4 regions of the Pseudoalteromonas sp. CR1 genome follow, and region 3 is predicted to be linked to each of the others. Evidence: predicted binding sites of a transcription regulator. Region 3 holds the regulator's gene; each other region holds the start of a gene.
What was found. Region 3 encodes LexA, which represses DNA repair genes until DNA is damaged. Its sites were predicted from a motif close to TACTGTATNNNNATACAGTA; they were not measured.

Region 1 (4,255 bases), on a different contig from region 3:
TCCGAAGATGGATGTAGCAGGCTTTTATAATGTATTAACAGACGTAAATCAGCGAGAACCATTACATTTGACGATGGCATAATTTACGTTGCCATAAATAATTTCCAACCATTATCGCCATCATTGATAAGATTTTATGGTGACACCAAAGCCCAATTGACTAAAATTTGATTTAATGTAAAAAAAGCATCCAAAAATTAAATGCAATTGCTATAATGGCTACAAATGGTATGACATGAATGCCGTTATCATTAAACCAAGGTAATTAGGAACGTAATGAAGAAAACATTCACGCTAAATCACGAGAAAATCAAATACCCTCGTATGGTTGATGCTGCGAAGCATGAAGTGAAAAAATATTTGAAAAGAGAGCGCAACAAAACTCTACCAGAAGATGCAGATTATTGGGCGTTTGACTGTAAGTTCGGTAAAACGGCCGAAGATGCTCAAGTGGTTCATGTGGCTGAAATCAGCAACTGCATTAGCGATATTGAAAAGCAAGAATTAACGTCTTTCTACTTAGAAATATTAGCGAGACCTGCACAGCGCCAACAGTTAGACCTTGATAACGACGAGTAATAATTAGTTTTGTGCATATCAAACTATTTAAATGGGCCCATTGGCCCATTTTTTATGCCTATAGATTACATTCAACCTTTATGCTTTTAAACCAATGCAAAACATTACATATCGTTTTAAGACGTTAACTTTTTTATTGTTAGTAATACTACTTTTAACACCAGTATAAGCCACTCAATGAATGGAATTAGTATTAAACCTTACGAGTTATAAAGGGAGTTATATTTATAAATATTGCTAAGGCTTTACATTAAATGGTTGTGTTTGAATAGCTATTAAGTGAGGTGCCCAGTGCACTTCACTTAAAAGAGGATTTTTATGCGCTATGGCATTTTTTATATTTTTTGTTACTACCACATGGGCAATCATCATTTCTGCCCACTTTGATATCAGCTACTGGAAATATAATACCATCGAGGTATCGCCACTGGTCTTGCTCTTTAATAAATTGAGACCGCTCGTGTAATTCACAGTAAAGATTTTGATAAAAGTAGTTTGCCTTGAACTCAACAACTCCTCTATCTCCATCATTGTTTGTATCAATAACAGATAAGCTTATAAATCGACAACTAGTTGCAAACTCTTTAATTTCTTTGACAGGGTTTTCTGCTTGTTTCTCACTCGCATAAGTTTGGTATATATATTTAGCATTTTTTTGTGCGTAAGCTGTAAATCGAGAGCGCATTAACTGCTCGGGTGTGTCTGCTTGTTTATCACCTAATAATAGTGGTTCACAGCAGTTTTTGTAATTCTGTTGACTACCACACAGGCAAGCGTTGTTATCTAATGAGTTCATAAAATTAATAAAAAAATTTAAAACGTTAGTTTAACAAGCTTGCTTTAAAGAAGGTACATCAATAACGTTAGAATTTTTAGTAAAACAATACAACTTCGTTGTTGTCTTATTTAAATCAAGAGATAAATCAGCTAACAGTTGGTTGTTCAACATGTCTGTCCACGTAATTACTGCTGCAAAATTACCGTTATAAAGTGCGCTGCGTAATACATACTCTAAATTCACTAGATGTTTTTGTCTAATAACCAATAGTTTACTTGTATCTATTGAGCATGAATCAAGTAAAGCCTTGCTAGGAACATGATCCGGTGCGATTAGCAAAGTCCATGCACTTAAGCTGTTGTATTGGTGTAACACCTTTAAAAGCTCAAATGTCGCAGAAATCTCATCTTCAATTTGAATAACATTTACACAATCAGATAGTTCGTCTTGCTGGTAGCTCTTTACTGTTCTTACGGTTATAGGCTGTAACATGATATCTCGCTCACTGGGTTTATATACAGTACATGTATACAGTAGTTTATACAGTGTTATGGCGCAAGTGTTTTTTTGCTATTTTTTTATACAAATTCAGAGTTTATTTTAAAAAATAGTAGAGATAATATTTATCTTATTGATATTTATTGTTTTTTATTTTATCGAAATGCCCGTGTGTGAGTGTTTTTCGTACAGGGTGAAAGGTTTTGTTCATGGGTTTTTAAATATAAAGTATAGAACAGTACTGTATACAGTATCTTGAGGGGCTCAGTTTTGGAGGCTCTGGCTAAGGTGCGGAGGGAATTAAATGGGCATACTGTAACTGATGAATTTGTTCATACAGACTTGCGGCATAACATTGGGCATCTTTAAAACGTTTTGTTTCTATATATTTTCTTAAATCGGCAAGCGCAATCGTAGCAGGCTCATGACCTTGGCTGCTCGACAAACTTAGCCATGCAACTCCATGAAATACGCTTTGTGGAACGCCTTGGCCTTTTACAAAAAATAAGCCTAAATAAAATTGCCCACGATGATCACCAGACATTGCCGATAAACGCATCCATTTTGCAGCGAGGGCAGGCTGGCTATTTTTTAAATAATAGAGTGCCTTATTAAGCGTAGTTTGTTGAGAGCTATCACTTTCAGGAGGCGAACTAGTATCACTTGGTTGTGTCACAAAAGACAAAATGTTGTCTAATTGCTGTTCTAAATCCTGACCGGTTGGTGTTGTTTTTATCATATGCTGTCATTCGGTATAGTTAATTACTTCAATAGTTTAGTATATCGCAAGGTAAAATGTCCTGAAAAATATACTTTTTATGATAAAATCTTGCTACTTTTTATTGTTGTAAGTTCATTATGCTCGAAGCTTTATTTAAAATTAACGAAAATGGGTCCACGGTTCGCCGAGAATGCGTTGCGGGGATGACTACTTTTATCACTATGGTTTACATTGTATTTGTGAATCCGGCCATGTTAGCAGAAGCAGGAATGGATCAAGGGGCTGCTTTTGTTGCTACTTGTATAGCTGCTGCAATCGGTTGTTTTATTATGGGGTTGTGGGCCAATTATCCATTAGCGTTAGCGCCTGGTATGGGGTTAAACGCCTTTTTTACTTACGGCGTTGTATTAGGTATGGGATACACGTGGCAAGCTGCGTTGGGCGCAGTATTTATGTCGGGCTGTATCTTTTTATTGTTAAGTTTATTTAAGGTTAGAGAATGGATAATAAATGCCATTCCTTTAGTGTTAAAGCGGGCTATTGCGACAGGTATTGGTGCGTTTTTGGCCTTAATTGCCCTTAAAAATGCTGGGATTATTGTGGCAAGTCCTGCTACATTTGTGCAGTTGGGAGACATAACATCTCCGGGACCGCTACTGGCTATATTCAGTTTTTTTATTATTGCGGCATTGTTATATCGTGATTTTAAAAGTGGGGTTTTGATCAGCATATTATTGGTCACTGCTATCTCACTTGGTTTAGGTTTAGTTGAATACCAAGGAATTATCGCAGCCCCTCCTTCAATCCTACCTACTTTTATGCAATTGGATTTTGCTGCAGCTTTAGAACTTTCAATGCTTAGCGTTATTTTTGCATTTTTGTTTGTCGATTTATTTGATACGTCGGGCACGCTTGTTGCTGTAACTCAAAAGGCTGGTCTTGCAGATGAAAAAGGAAACATGCCACGTTTAGGGCGTGCCCTCAGTGCTGATAGCTCAGCCACTATTGCAGGTGCAATGTTAGGTACTTCAACGACTACATCTTATATAGAGTCAGTTGCGGGTGTATCTGTTGGCGGGCGTACAGGCTTAACTGCAGTTGTAGTTGGCTGCTGCTTTTTACTTATGATGTTTTTTGCGCCGTTAGCTAATATGGTACCGGCTTATGCAACAGCGGGCGCAATTTTGTATGTTGCTGTGCTGATGCTACAAAACCTTAAGTTTGTAGATTGGGACGATATGACAGACGCAATTCCCGTCGCCGTTGTACTGTTGATGACTCCGCTTACGTTTTCAATTGCCCATGGTATTGCACTTGGTTTTGTTTCATACACGGCGGTTAAGCTACTTTGTGGTAAACGCAGCGACATAACAATCAGCGTGTGGATATTAACCGCCTTATTTATCGTTAAATTCGCGTTTTTATCGTAAGTATTAAATTTCTGTTTTGATAGATAACTATCAGTGATGTTTAGTTATGTATTTCTGTTGAAGTGTTCAACTTTCGGTTATAAAAGTTAATATAAAATGATAAAAGCCCATACAATGTATGGGCTTTTTATATTATTCAGTGGAAAGCAGCTGTTACCATTTCTTTTTTGGGGCAAACAGCACATCTAAATCGTCTTGTTCTTGCTCGTTTTTCTTTTTTAGAGCGCTTGCGTTAGACGCTTTTAGCTC
Region 2 (4,255 bases), on a different contig from region 3:
TTCTTCTTTAAGTTCTCTATTAGCAGCTTGCTCTGGCGTTTCGCCTGGGTCAATAAGTCCTTTAGGAAAACCTAGCTGGTAGTCATTGGTGCCCGCGCAATACTCACGCACTAGCAGCATTTCGTTATCGGCCGTTATAGGCACAATCATTACAGCGCCCCTGCCACCACCTCGAATACGTTCATACTGACGCTCTTCGTCATTCGAAAATTTAAGCTCTAAAGATTCCACAGTAAATAGGCGACTTTTAGCGACAACATTATTACTTAGGATTTGAGGAGGTGTTGGATGCTTTTTCTGTGTCATTGGCGTTAATTTGCTATCATGGCAGTTGTGCTTAATCATAAACTTTTCACAGGGAAAAGCCCATGCTAAATTGGTCAAAAATCGATACCGTTTTACTTGATATGGACGGAACACTTCTCGATTTACATTATGACAGCCATTTTTGGTTAACTGTTCTTCCACAACAACATGCCTTAGCCAAAAATATAAGCTTGAGCGAAGCAAAAGAAGATATTTTTAAACGCTACCAAGCTGTAAGTGGCCAAATTGAGTGGTACTGCTTAGATTATTGGGAAGATCAGCTTAAATTACCAATTATGGATCTAAAACGAGAAACACAGCACCTTATAAAAGTACGTGATGACGTGCCCTATTTTTTGACGGAGCTTAAAAAAGCAGGAAAAGAACTTATATTGCTTACCAACGCGCATCCTGAAAACGTCATGATGAAATTTGAACACACCGCAATCGATAATTATTTAGATGGTGTTGTGTCGACGCATGAATATGGCGTAAGCAAAGAGCAGCAAAGTTTATGGCACCAAGTACAAAAAGATTTAGGGTTTAACAAAACACGTACTTTGTTTGTTGACGACAGCGTAGCTGTATTAAATGCCGCAAAAGAATACGGCATTGGACACTTACTTGCGGTTGCTAACCCCGACAGCCAGCAACCACACAACGAAATAGCCGATTACTTAAATGTAACCGACTATCGTACTATTATTTAGCTTTTTGGGTAACGTGCCTCAAGGCCTTGGTAAACTAACTTTGCAAAGTCTGCATGTTCGGTATCAAGGCTTTTAACCACTTCAACCAAGTGTTCGTTATCTTCTTGGCCGTTCCATACTTTAATGTAGCTACCATCTTTATAACCATGGTCTTGGCGGAAAAAATTTAAGGTGTTTTTACCGACGTAACCACGGTATAAATCGTCAATATCCATGCCCATTTGTGCCATACAACCGGCAAAGGCTGCTGCATTAAACGCTTTATCTGCAACTGCAGATGCCGCAAGTATTTCTAACGTTTGCTTGAAGTCGTCCGCTTGCTGTACTTGGCTCAACTCACTTTCTAATTGCTTTGCTAAGTCTTGATAGCTTGTTTTACCGTCAATACGTAGCGACAAACCAAAGTGAAAAATATCAACTAATTCTAAAATAACTTGCTCGGTATCGGGTGTTTGTTTTTTCCACCACTTCCAGCCATGGTGATCTAGCATTTCGGCACACTCAACCCAAATAGCGCGATACCATTCAAACCCTTGTGTAAACCATTGCTCATGCACTTTTGTATTCATGGCGTTTTGCATTTCTAGCATGACTACTAGCTTATTTAAATTGGCAGACATATCAATTCCTGTCGTTTTTAGTTGTTTTAATAATACAGAGAAAACGCTGTTTTTGCATTTGCTATGTCTGTTTTAGTTATTTTATCGATTACTGGTAAACTCATACCACGACTCGATTAAATCAATAAAGTCTTCAAAACCACATCCACTGCTTAAGTCGTTTTCTTCAAGCATTAAATCGTCATCTTGATAGGCAATTAAGTCTTCGCTGTCTTGGTGCAGTGCATGCGCTTCAAATAAGGCTTCATCTTTAGATAAAATTAAATCTATTTCTTGGCCTTTTAAAGTCACAGGCTCAAAGCTCGTTTTTACCGACGCAATAAGTGCTTGCACCATAGCCACTTTGTCTTTGCCAATTTCTTCGTTTAACCAACGGCCAATGATTGCATGCTCGCTGCTTATTTTAATGCGCAGCCCACTAATAGGGTCGCGAATAAATTGATATTCCATAGGGTTTGCCTATAAATCTTTAATTGCGTAATTATATACGTAAACGCCCGCAAACCACAGGACATATAAAGCAAAATAGCGCCACACGGGCGCCATTTTATTCAGCTCTAAAGCCGTTAACTTCGCGATCTATAACGCGCTGCGTCAATAATTGACCATAAGTAAATAATAGGCACTAATACAAAACCAACGAGTACACATATAAGTGCGTAACTTATGACAATAGCTAGCGCAAAAAATATAGCAGCTAAAATACGCCCTTGTACTAATTGCCCTAAACCAGGAAAAAATATATTACACAACGCAGCAATTACATTACCGCCAGACCCTTGATCAGCCATACTCACCTCTGTAGTTAATTAATTTTAAATTTTAGTTATTTACTTACTATCACACTTTATGCCAATTTATTAAAGCTTAAAAATCAGTTAGTTAAATTACGACTCTCTAATTGCTTTGGTATTTTTTACTAAATATAGGTCAATTTGATTATTTTTATTATTAATTTTAGTCACTTATCGATACTAAAACTAGCCAGCTGATTGGTTTTAGAGGTTATTTTTAGAATAGCTGTTCATAAAAACAGTATTTTATTTAGCCTAACAAAAACACCTGTTATACTGCCCTCAATATTGATTAAAAAGGCGTAACGATGGACGTTTCAGAATTACTCGATGGCTTAAATGACAAACAACGCGATGCCGTTGCAGCCCCATTACAAAACATGCTGGTATTGGCGGGTGCTGGGTCTGGTAAAACACGAGTGTTAGTTCATCGTATTGCGTGGCTTATGCAGGTTGAACAAGCCTCTGCTTATAGTATTTTTGCGGTAACCTTTACCAATAAAGCGGCTAAAGAAATGCGCACTCGTGTTGAAGAAACCTTAAAAGCACCGGTCGGTGGCATGTGGATTGGTACTTTCCACGGTTTATCACATCGAATTTTACGCGCTCATCACCGTGAAGCTAACTTACCAGAAGCCTTTCAAATTTTAGACTCTGACGACCAACTCCGTATGATCAAGCGCTTATTAAAATCAATGAATATTGATGATAAAAAGTGGCCAGCTAAACAGTTTGGCTGGTACATAAGCGCTAAAAAAGACGAAGCACTTCGTCCTAAAGATATTCAAGCGTATGATATAAACGAGCAAATGATGCTGCGTGTATATGCCGCCTATCAAGAAGCGTGTGACAGGGCTGGTTTGGTCGATTTTGCTGAAATACTCCTACGTAGCTATGAGGTGCTTAAAAATAACCCTACGCTACTTCGCCACTACCAACAGCGCTTTGCGCATATGCTGGTAGACGAATTCCAAGATACCAATACCATTCAATACGCATGGTTAAAGCTGCTCGCAGGCGATACGCAAAGTATTATGATTGTGGGCGATGATGACCAAAGTATTTATGGCTGGCGCGGCGCTAAAATAGAAAATATAAAACGTTTTTTAACTGACTTTGACGCCGAAACTATTCGCCTTGAACAAAACTACCGCTCAACCGCAACTATTCTTAAAGCATCTAATGCGCTTATAAAAAATAACTCAGAGCGCATGGGTAAAAGCTTATGGACCGATGGCAACGAGGGCGAGCCTATATCAATTTACGCCGCCTTTAACGAGCTAGACGAAGCCCGCTTTGTAAGCAGTAAATTACGTAGCTGGTTAAATGCCGGTAACGCGTTACAAGACGCCGCCATTTTATACCGTAGTAATGCGCAATCTCGTGTACTTGAAGAAGCCATGCTACAAGAAGGATTAAAGTACCGTATTTACGGTGGTATGCGATTCTTCGAGCGTCAAGAAATTAAAGATGCGCTATCGTACTTACGCTTAGTCGGTAATCGCCAGGACGACGCCGCATTTGAACGAGTAATTAATACCCCTGCACGTGGTATTGGCGACAAAACTTTAAGTCATATACGCGACTGCGCCCGTGCTGAGTCACTTCCGTTATGGTACGCAGCGAAAGCTATTGTTGAACAACAGCACTTATCGGGCAGAGCAGCCGGCGCTGTTAGCAAATTTGTTGAGCTGGTTGAGCACATTGAAGACAAAATTAGCGACCTTACATTACAAGAGCAAGCTAAGTATGCAATTCAAACGTCTGGCCTTATGGCTATGTATCAGGCAGAAAAGGGCGAAAAAGGTCGTGCTCGTGTAGAAAA
Region 3 (4,255 bases):
CATAAATAAGTATGTCTATATGACCTTTTATATCTCCAAGTACAATTGGGCTGCCTTTAAGCGCCGGAAATACGCCCGGCAATCCCATACCTGTAGGCTGATGACACGCGGCACAACTTGCCATGTATACCTGAGCACCCAGCTCCATTAACTCTTCTTTTGGTAATGTTTGATCAAGTAAAGCTGCATCAGCTAAAGCAGCTTTTTGTTTAGCTTGTTTAGCGTCGGCAAGCCATACTTTAAAATCAGCTTCAGATTTAGCCTCAACTACAACAGGCATAAATCCATGATCTTTACCACACAGCTCAGCACACTGGCCTCGGTAAATCCCTTCTTCGTTTATGTTGGTCCATGTTTCGTTAATAAAGCCCGGATTTGCGTCTTTTTTAACGGCAAAGTCTGGTACCCACCAAGAGTGAATAACATCATCTGAGGTCATTAAAAAACGAATTTTTTTATTAATTGGCAGTACGAGGGGTTTATCTACCTCAAGCAAATAATTTGGGTTTTTATCTGCTAAATTGGTAATTTCATCTTGAGAGGTTGCAAGCATTGAGTAAAACTCTACGTCTTCTCCCATGTATTCATAATGCCATTTCCACTGCGAGCCAGTCACTTTAATTGTTAAGTCGGCTTTACTGGCATCTTCCATCGCTATTAACGTTTTTGTAGCTGGCACTGCCATCGCAATTAATATAACAAATGGTATAGCAGTCCAAAGAATTTCTACTTTAGTACTTTCGTGGAATTGAGCGGGAACCGCCCCTTTAGATTTTCGATGATGAATGAGTGCCCAAAGCATGATGGCAAACACTATTATTCCAATTACACAACATATAAAAAATATGGTCATGTGTAATTCGTAAACATTTTCACTTATATCTGTAACGCCCTTGCGCATATTATATTGGCTGTTGGCCAACGCTAACTGCGGAAAAACACACAATATAAGCCACAAGGTACAACTAAGTTTACCCATGTGACGACTCCTTTGATGCTGTTGCTAGTGCAAAGCGAAGAGGCATACGGCTTAAACGCCAATTCGTTATTTTTATTTTTGTATTAATGCCATTTGATTTATAAAAAAAATTGGCATTCACTGCGCTAGCAACAAATTTATTGTGTGTGCTCAAAACTTAAAAGCGATGAGTATTGCCAGCGTCAGTTCATTAACAATTAGTTAATATTTAACCAGCATGCAAGTTTTTTGTATTAAAAACAAACAATAAATATGTAAAAAGTAGAGAGTTGATTTAGTTTAGCGTAGAAAAAAGTAGCTAAAATCGAGAGTTAGTAAGGGCTGAGAATGAAATAAGGAGTATGAATAAAAAAAACAAATTTAAAAAAATAAAAATGCGCACCAAAATAGTGCGCAATTTATAAAATAAGGTAAAGCTACATCCAGTCTGCGTTACGAATAACACCCACTGCCAAGCCTTCAATGTTGAATGACTCAGTTTCAAGGTCGACCTTAATTGGTGCAAACTCGTCATTTTCGGCATGAAGTAATACCTGACGACCTGCCTTTTCAATACGTTTTACTGTTACATCGTCATCAACACGAGCAACCACAACTTGACCATTTTCAGCCACTTGTGTTTTATGTACAGCAAGTAAGTCGCCATCCATAATGCCTATATCTTTCATACTCATACCATTTACGCGCAGTAAAAAGTCAGCAGCTGGTTTAAACATTAATGGATCAATTTTACAGTGGCTCTCAACATGCTCTTGCGCCAAAATGGGTGAGCCTGCCGCAACTCGGCCAATAAGCGGTAAACCTAATTGCTCCGGTTCCTCTTCTTCAACAAGTTGAATCCCTCGGCTTGCGCCTGGCTTCATTTTAATCACCCCTTTTTTGGCAAGGGCTTTTAAATGTTCTTCAGCGGCATTTGCACTTTTAAACCCTAACGTTTGTGCTATTTCAGCACGTGTAGGCGGCATACCAGTGTCTTTAATAAACACTTTAATTAATTCGAGTATTTGAGCTTGGCGTTTAGTTAATGGGCGCATACAACTGGTTTTCCATACAGTACATTTAACTGTGAGTATATACAGTTAAATAAAAATCGCAAATTTAAATTACCCGTTCAAATAGCCAAATTACTTCCGTACGTGTACATTTTAGGTGCTTTCTAAAATAGCCTATAAAAATAGTAACTTGCTTCATTAAATTTAAAGGAATCTATATGAGTATTTGGCATCAACCGATTACATTAGCACTGTGTAAACAATTAGACGAAGGGATTAGTGGCCAAGGTACCCTAATGAAAACCATGGGAATAGAAATAACAGAGATAGGCGATGACTACTTAGTCGCAACTATGCCTGCAATCCCTGCACATCATAATCCTATTGGCATGGTTCATGGCGGCGCTAACGTTGTACTGGCAGAAACGGTAGCCAGCTATGCTGCTAATTTTGTTGTCGATTTCACAAAATTTTACTGTGTTGGGCAAGAAATAAGTGCAAGCCATTTAAAGGCTTCTCGTAATGGTACATTAACGGCAACAGCACGCGCATTTCATATTGGAAAACGTAGCTCAGTATGGGAAATAAAAATCACAAATAGCCGTAACGAACTGTGCTGCGTATCAAAAATGACCGCAGCAGTTGTTGAACGAAAAGCGTAGGTTACTTCTCGAGAGGGTAAATTGTTATTTCTATACCCGCGCCAATAGCAGATATACGAAGTAGTGTATCTGCATGCAAAGCTTGATTAAAACACTTTGGCGATGTGCCTGACTCAAATCCTATATCAAACGTTCTGCGTGAACAGCTTAACCATTGCTTTAATGCATTGCGTGAACACGATTCAATAAGCTCACAAATATGGTTTATTGCTTTGTCTGGTGATTTAACATCGCCAGCTACCTCAATACGCGCTAATTGACGGTATTCGTCTTTGTCATAATGTAAAATCGTTGCGACTTTTTTTAGGTCGGCCACCAGCACACTAATATCTTGTTTTGACTCAAGCTCTAGATCTACATTTAAAAATTGAATTTCCGACATTGTTTCGTATTTATCCTCTAATGGTTACCTTGCAAACTTTAACGCAGTTTTATCGTTATACCAAATCAACACCCTATAAATAGACACTTTATCAGTTAATATTCTTATTTTAGAGTGTTATTGCTACTTACTATTCGCGCTAGTGTGCTGCAACTCAGTTTTAATGCACTAGTGCGACATTTTGTCGCACCCACCTTGCCTACCATTCGCGTAAAATGTTTATTAAAAATAATAAGATAAACACCTATGAAAAAAATATTTAAGCCAGCACGTAAACTTCATAAATGGTTAGGCTACCTATTAGGAATACAAATACTAGCTTGGTTGCTTGGCGGTTTAGTGATGAGCGCTATTCCGCTTGAAAAAGTACATGGTAAACACCTAGCAACACGCACTCTAGCCAACCCTTTTAAAAGCCATAGTTACGTCGCATCAATTGATGATATCGCAACCAAAGTAACCAATCCGACTAAAATAACCTTCACACATTTCTTATTCACCCCACTTATAACTGTAACCAGTAAAGACAACCAACAAAGCTTTAATGGCATTACTGGGCAACCATTTAAAGCGCCGAATAAACAGCAAATAATTGCTAATGCGCACGCACATTTACTTATTGATGCTCAACCCGAAAGTACCGCATTATTAGCTGTAGGACCACGAGAAAGCGGTTATAAAAAAAATGTATGGCAAGTACAATTTAACGATACATTTAGCACCACCCTCTATTTGTCATCAGATACAGGCCAAGTGATTACTGTGCGCAGTACACTGTGGCGAATTTTCGACTTTTTTTGGATGCTTCATATTATGGATTATGATGAGCGTGAAAACTTTAATAATCCTTTATTAATTAGCTTTGCAGCAACCAGTGTACTTTTTTGTTTAAGTGGTTTTTTGCTGCTATTGCAAAATATAAGGATTAAACGCAGTTTTAAATAAGTGTATGTTTGCCTGTTAAGCCAGTAAACTAGGCGCTCCTGTAGTTCACGTATGTGATGGATATGACCCGATTGATTTTGGCCTTACTGGCTTGCTGTGTCTGTTTTTCGGTATTAAGTAAAGACTTTACTCGTTTCTCTACTGCTAAAAAGCACTTAATAAAAACACTACCGAACAATGCAAAAAGCCTGTATTGCGGTTGTGATATTAACAAACAAGGTAAAAAACTAGTGCCAGATCCAACGGGTTGTGGCTATGTACCACGTAATACGTTCACGCGCTCTGGCAAAATAAA
Region 4 (4,255 bases), on a different contig from region 3:
AGTGCCGCTAAATCACCTGCTTTTTCAAGTACAGGCCCTGAGGTGGTTTTAATATTTACGTTTAACTCGTTTGCGACAATATTAGCTAAGGTGGTTTTACCTAAACCCGGCGGTCCAAATATTAATAAATGGTCAAGCGCCTCGTCGCGGCTGCGTGCAGCTTCAATAAATATTTCCATTTGCTGCTTAACATGCGGCTGACCTCGGTAATCAGCCAACAGTTTTGGCCTAATTGCTCGGTCAATCGAGTCTTCGTTTGTTTTTTCAGTCGCATCAATTAAGCGATCCGCTTCAATCATGGGTTACTCACAACATCGATTTTAAAGATTCTTTTATAAGAACCTCTGTAGACATATCTGGTTTACTCACCGATTTTACCGCCTTTTGCGCCTGAGGCAATTTATAACCTAACGCAACAAGTGCCGATACCGCATCATCGGCTGCATTATTAGCGACTAATGTATCACTATGGGGTTCTATTACTGCACTGTCGCTAAACGGTGTAAATAAATCATTGCCCCAGTCTTTTAAACGGTCTTTCATTTCAAGCACTAAACGCTCAGCGGTTTTTTTACCCACGCCCGGTAATTTCACCAGCGATGTAGCATCTTCATTATTTACACAGCTAACGAACTGCTGCGCCGACATCCCCGATAAAATAGCGAGCCCGAGTTTTGGCCCTACCCCGTTTGCTTTTAAAAGCTCTCTGAATAATGCGCGTTCTGTTTTATTGTTAAAACCAAACAATAACTGCGCATCTTCACGAACTACAAAATGAGTATAAACAATCGCGTTTTCACCCACTTTTGGTAAGTCGTAAAAACAGGTCATTGGCATTTGTACTTCATAACCCACACCGCTTACTTCAAGTAAGATTTCGGGAGGTTGTTTTTCAACTAAAATACCATTTAAGCGGCCGATCATTGTTATTTCCTTAAGCGTCCTCTAACGGTTTTGCTTGCGCTACCCGCCAGTTTGATTAAATTTTGTTCTGAGTGTGCATGGCAAATAGCAATTGCTAATGCATCTGCAGCATCGGCTTGGGGTGTACCCGGTAATTTTAAGATATTTTTTACCATATGTTGTACTTGGCTTTTATCTGCACCGCCGTTACCTACTACAGCTTGTTTAATTTGCCTTGCTGAATATTCGAACACAGGTAAGTCTGCCATTGCAGCACCTACAATGGCCGCACCACGTGCTTGGCCAAGTTTTAACGCTGAATCGGGGTTATGAGCCATAAACACTTTTTCGATAGCAAACGTTTCAGGCGAAAACTGCTCTACAAGCTGAGTTATGCCCTGATAAATCATTTTAAGGCGAACCGGAAAAGGATGATCGGCTAATTTTATACACCCACTGCCTAAATAAGTAAATTTAGCGCCTTGGTGGGCAACTACACCGTAACCAGTCAAACGCGATCCTGGGTCGATCCCTAAAATAATGGCCAAGTAACATTCTCGTTATTTTTATTCTAAATTAGGCTAATAATGCCAGAGCACTGTATAAAATACCAGTACCAAGCAAAAACAAAAATGCTCGCATATAAAGCGAGCATTTTTAAAGCCAAATTAACTAGTTTTACCCCAAAGCACGCACTAACCCTTGGGTATTTTGTTTAAGGGTACGGGCAATCATTAAATAACCTAACCCTGCTACAAATAAACCACCGGCAAGCGGGCCTATAATCCATATATGTGGATGGAGCTTGCCCGAAAGTTCAAACATTTGTTGCTGCACAATTAACAGTGCTAAATCGCTAAAGAATGCAGCAACTAAACCAGCTAATCCGCCTAATAATAAAAACTCGTACAAGGTCGCATTTTTAATTAAACGGCTTTTAGCGCCTAATGTTCGCAGAATTACAATTTCTTGCATCCGTTCACCCAAGCTCGCTTGTACTTGCGAAATAAGTACTAGCGCACCACATAAAACAACAATGGCAAGTACAAAACCAATCGCGAGTGAAACTTGAGATATGGTGGTTTGTATTTGCTTTACAAAGTTATCTACATCGATTGCTGTAATTGTTGGGTAGGTACGTAATAGTTGGCTAAAGTCACGCTTTTGCTCAGGTTCTATCCTAACCGACGAAATATACGTTGCCGGAAAATCTTTAAGTACATCTGGGCTGAGTATAATAAAGAAGTTAGGTTTAAGCGTTGCCCAATTCACAGTACGAACGCTGGTAATTTTAGCATCAAACGACTGCGCGCCAATTAAAAAGGTAAGCGTGTCGCCTATTTCAACATCAAGGCGCTCTAACATTGACTCTTCAATTGATGCTTCAGCCACTGCGTTTTCACCAAACCACTCGCCTTGTATTATTTCGTTTTGAGCTGGTACATCTTTAAGCCATGTTAAATTTAGCTCACGGCCAATACCTGAACGCGCTTCCTCGTCTTTTTTCTCATTGTCTTGAAGAGAGACCTCACGAGCAACCAACTCGCCATTTACCGCATTGACCCGCCCTCGAATCGTTGGGAAGAAGTCAGACACTAAAATGTCTTTTTCAGCGAGGTAGTTATTAATTGGCTCAAGATCGTTTTGTGTAATATTAACTAAAAATGCATTTGGCGCATCGCTGGGTAATTGCGACTGCCAATCGGCAATCATGTCATTTTTAAGCACAACTAAAAACAGAAGCAGTTTAATGGCTAACGAAAAGCTAATAAGTTGAACAGCATTTACATTGGCGCGTTTTTGAATAGACGCAATGGCCAACGACCAACTATTACCTGGTTTTAAACCCAGTTTTCGGCCACCACCAAAAATAAGCTTCGATATTAAAAACAACACGCCAATTAAGGTAAGTGTGGTTATAAATAAGATAAGCGTTATTTTTATATTGTTACTAAATAACCACATTAACAAAAATACGGTCAATGCACTCATACCCAAATGCACACGGCTTACCGCTAATTTGTCGCCTAAGTTACGGCGCAACACCCTAAGCGGTGGAATATCGAACAAGTCAAACAAAGGTTTAATAGAAAACATAACGGCGCAAATTACACCCGTGCTAATTGCCACAAGCCAAGGTTTAACCCCCCCCATGGGTAATTCTGTGCCCATACTTTTTGATAAGTACCCCGTCGCTATTTCTTGCAAGCCGTAACCAATTAGCAAACCGATGCTTACTGCCATTGCACAGACAAGCAATAAATGAAGCATATAAATTTTTCGGATCATTGAGCGGCTACCGCCCAATGTTTTCATCATTGCAACAGGGTCGTATTGACGCTCGCAATAACGTTTAGCTGATACAGCAATAGCCACTGCAGCTAAAATGATACCGAGTAAACCCGCCAACAATAAAAAGCTCTCTGCTCGATTTAAACTATTAGAAATAGGTGATTGGCGGTCTTTTACGCCATACCATTGTTGGTTTTCTTTCATTTGTGGTTTTAACCAGTCATAAAAGCTGTTTATGTCGTCTTCACTACCTGCATAAAGCTGGCGGTAAAAAACACGACTTCCAGGTTGAACGACCTCAGTTTTGGGCACATCTGCAATATTTATTAAAACACGGCGGCTACTTGAGAACACATTAAATGGCGCATCGGGCTCTTCTACTATAACTTTTTCAACATCAAATAACGCCGCACCTAGCTCAACTTGCGAACCAACATCAATATTGAGCGAGTAAAAAACAGACTCACTAAGCCATACGTTACCTGGCCTTGGGCCAGCATTTGCAATAATCGTTTCACCCGTTAATGTATTTTTTACCTTAAGCTGCCCTTTCAACGGGTATGCATTTGACGCAGCTTTTACTGAACTAAATTGCATCTCGTCGTTAGCAAATAACATGGTGTCGAAGTACACCATTTGCGCGGTTTGTAAATTTTGACTTTTGGCTTGCTCAATAAAAGCGGTATCAATAGCATGGCTACTTGCAAGAACTCGGTCGGCGGCAATAAATGCACTGCTTTTTTGGGCGATGCTTTGTGCTATTCGCTCTGTAACCATAGACAACGTGAGTACTGTTAATACCGCCAAAGCAATCGCTGCACTAATTACTGTTAGCTCACCTCTGCGAAATTCTCGCGCAAATAATTTAAGCGCTAATTTAGCCCACATCTGCAACGTCCTCTACTTCGCTTTTAACAAGCAACCCTGCTTCTATCTGGATAATATGCTCACATTTTTGAGCGAGTCCTTCATCGTGCGTCACTAAAATGAGCGTTGTACCGTGTTGAGAATTTAAGTCGAACAACAGCGACTCAATCATTTTTCCGTTTTTACTGTCTAG

Region 1: KZZ04_RS04070 (SulA-like leucine-rich domain-containing protein) is a predicted target of LexA. The motif match lies at 1,874-1,893, and genes of this name have one in related genera.
Region 2: uvrD (DNA helicase II) is a predicted target of LexA. The motif match lies at 2,655-2,674, and genes of this name have one in related genera.
Region 4: ruvC (crossover junction endodeoxyribonuclease RuvC) is a predicted target of LexA. The motif match lies at 1,500-1,519, and genes of this name have one in related genera.

What each region holds. Positions count from the first base shown of each region.
Region 1 is NZ_JAHXRM010000002.1:258,206-262,460, reverse strand. Features, by position in the region: gene KZZ04_RS04085 (VC2046/SO_2500 family protein) at 1-82, shown strand, start outside; gene KZZ04_RS04080 (DUF6172 family protein) at 277-579, shown strand; gene KZZ04_RS04075 (YchJ family protein) at 896-1,375, opposite strand; gene KZZ04_RS04070 (SulA-like leucine-rich domain-containing protein) at 1,406-1,849, opposite strand; gene KZZ04_RS04065 (tetratricopeptide repeat protein) at 2,139-2,594, opposite strand; gene KZZ04_RS04060 (NCS2 family permease) at 2,714-4,006, shown strand; gene KZZ04_RS04055 (hypothetical protein) at 4,160-4,255, opposite strand, start outside.
Region 2 is NZ_JAHXRM010000033.1:4,644-8,898, reverse strand. Features, by position in the region: gene nudE (ADP compounds hydrolase NudE) at 1-306, opposite strand, end outside; gene yrfG (GMP/IMP nucleotidase) at 369-1,016, shown strand; gene KZZ04_RS18350 (dUTP diphosphatase) at 1,013-1,636, opposite strand; gene KZZ04_RS18345 (YacL family protein) at 1,718-2,086, opposite strand; gene KZZ04_RS18340 (hypothetical protein) at 2,203-2,427, opposite strand; gene uvrD (DNA helicase II) at 2,739-4,255, shown strand, end outside.
Region 3 is NZ_JAHXRM010000015.1:32,142-36,396, reverse strand. Features, by position in the region: gene coxB (cytochrome c oxidase subunit II) at 1-979, opposite strand, end outside; gene lexA (transcriptional repressor LexA) at 1,396-2,013, opposite strand; gene KZZ04_RS13480 (PaaI family thioesterase) at 2,190-2,633, shown strand; gene KZZ04_RS13475 (hypothetical protein) at 2,635-3,015, opposite strand; gene KZZ04_RS13470 (hypothetical protein) at 3,262-3,960, shown strand; gene KZZ04_RS13465 (endonuclease) at 4,023-4,255, shown strand, end outside.
Region 4 is NZ_JAHXRM010000027.1:26,485-30,739, reverse strand. Features, by position in the region: gene ruvB (Holliday junction branch migration DNA helicase RuvB) at 1-299, opposite strand, end outside; gene ruvA (Holliday junction branch migration protein RuvA) at 307-924, opposite strand; gene ruvC (crossover junction endodeoxyribonuclease RuvC) at 927-1,451, opposite strand; gene KZZ04_RS17735 (ABC transporter permease) at 1,582-4,083, opposite strand; gene KZZ04_RS17730 (ABC transporter ATP-binding protein) at 4,073-4,255, opposite strand, start outside.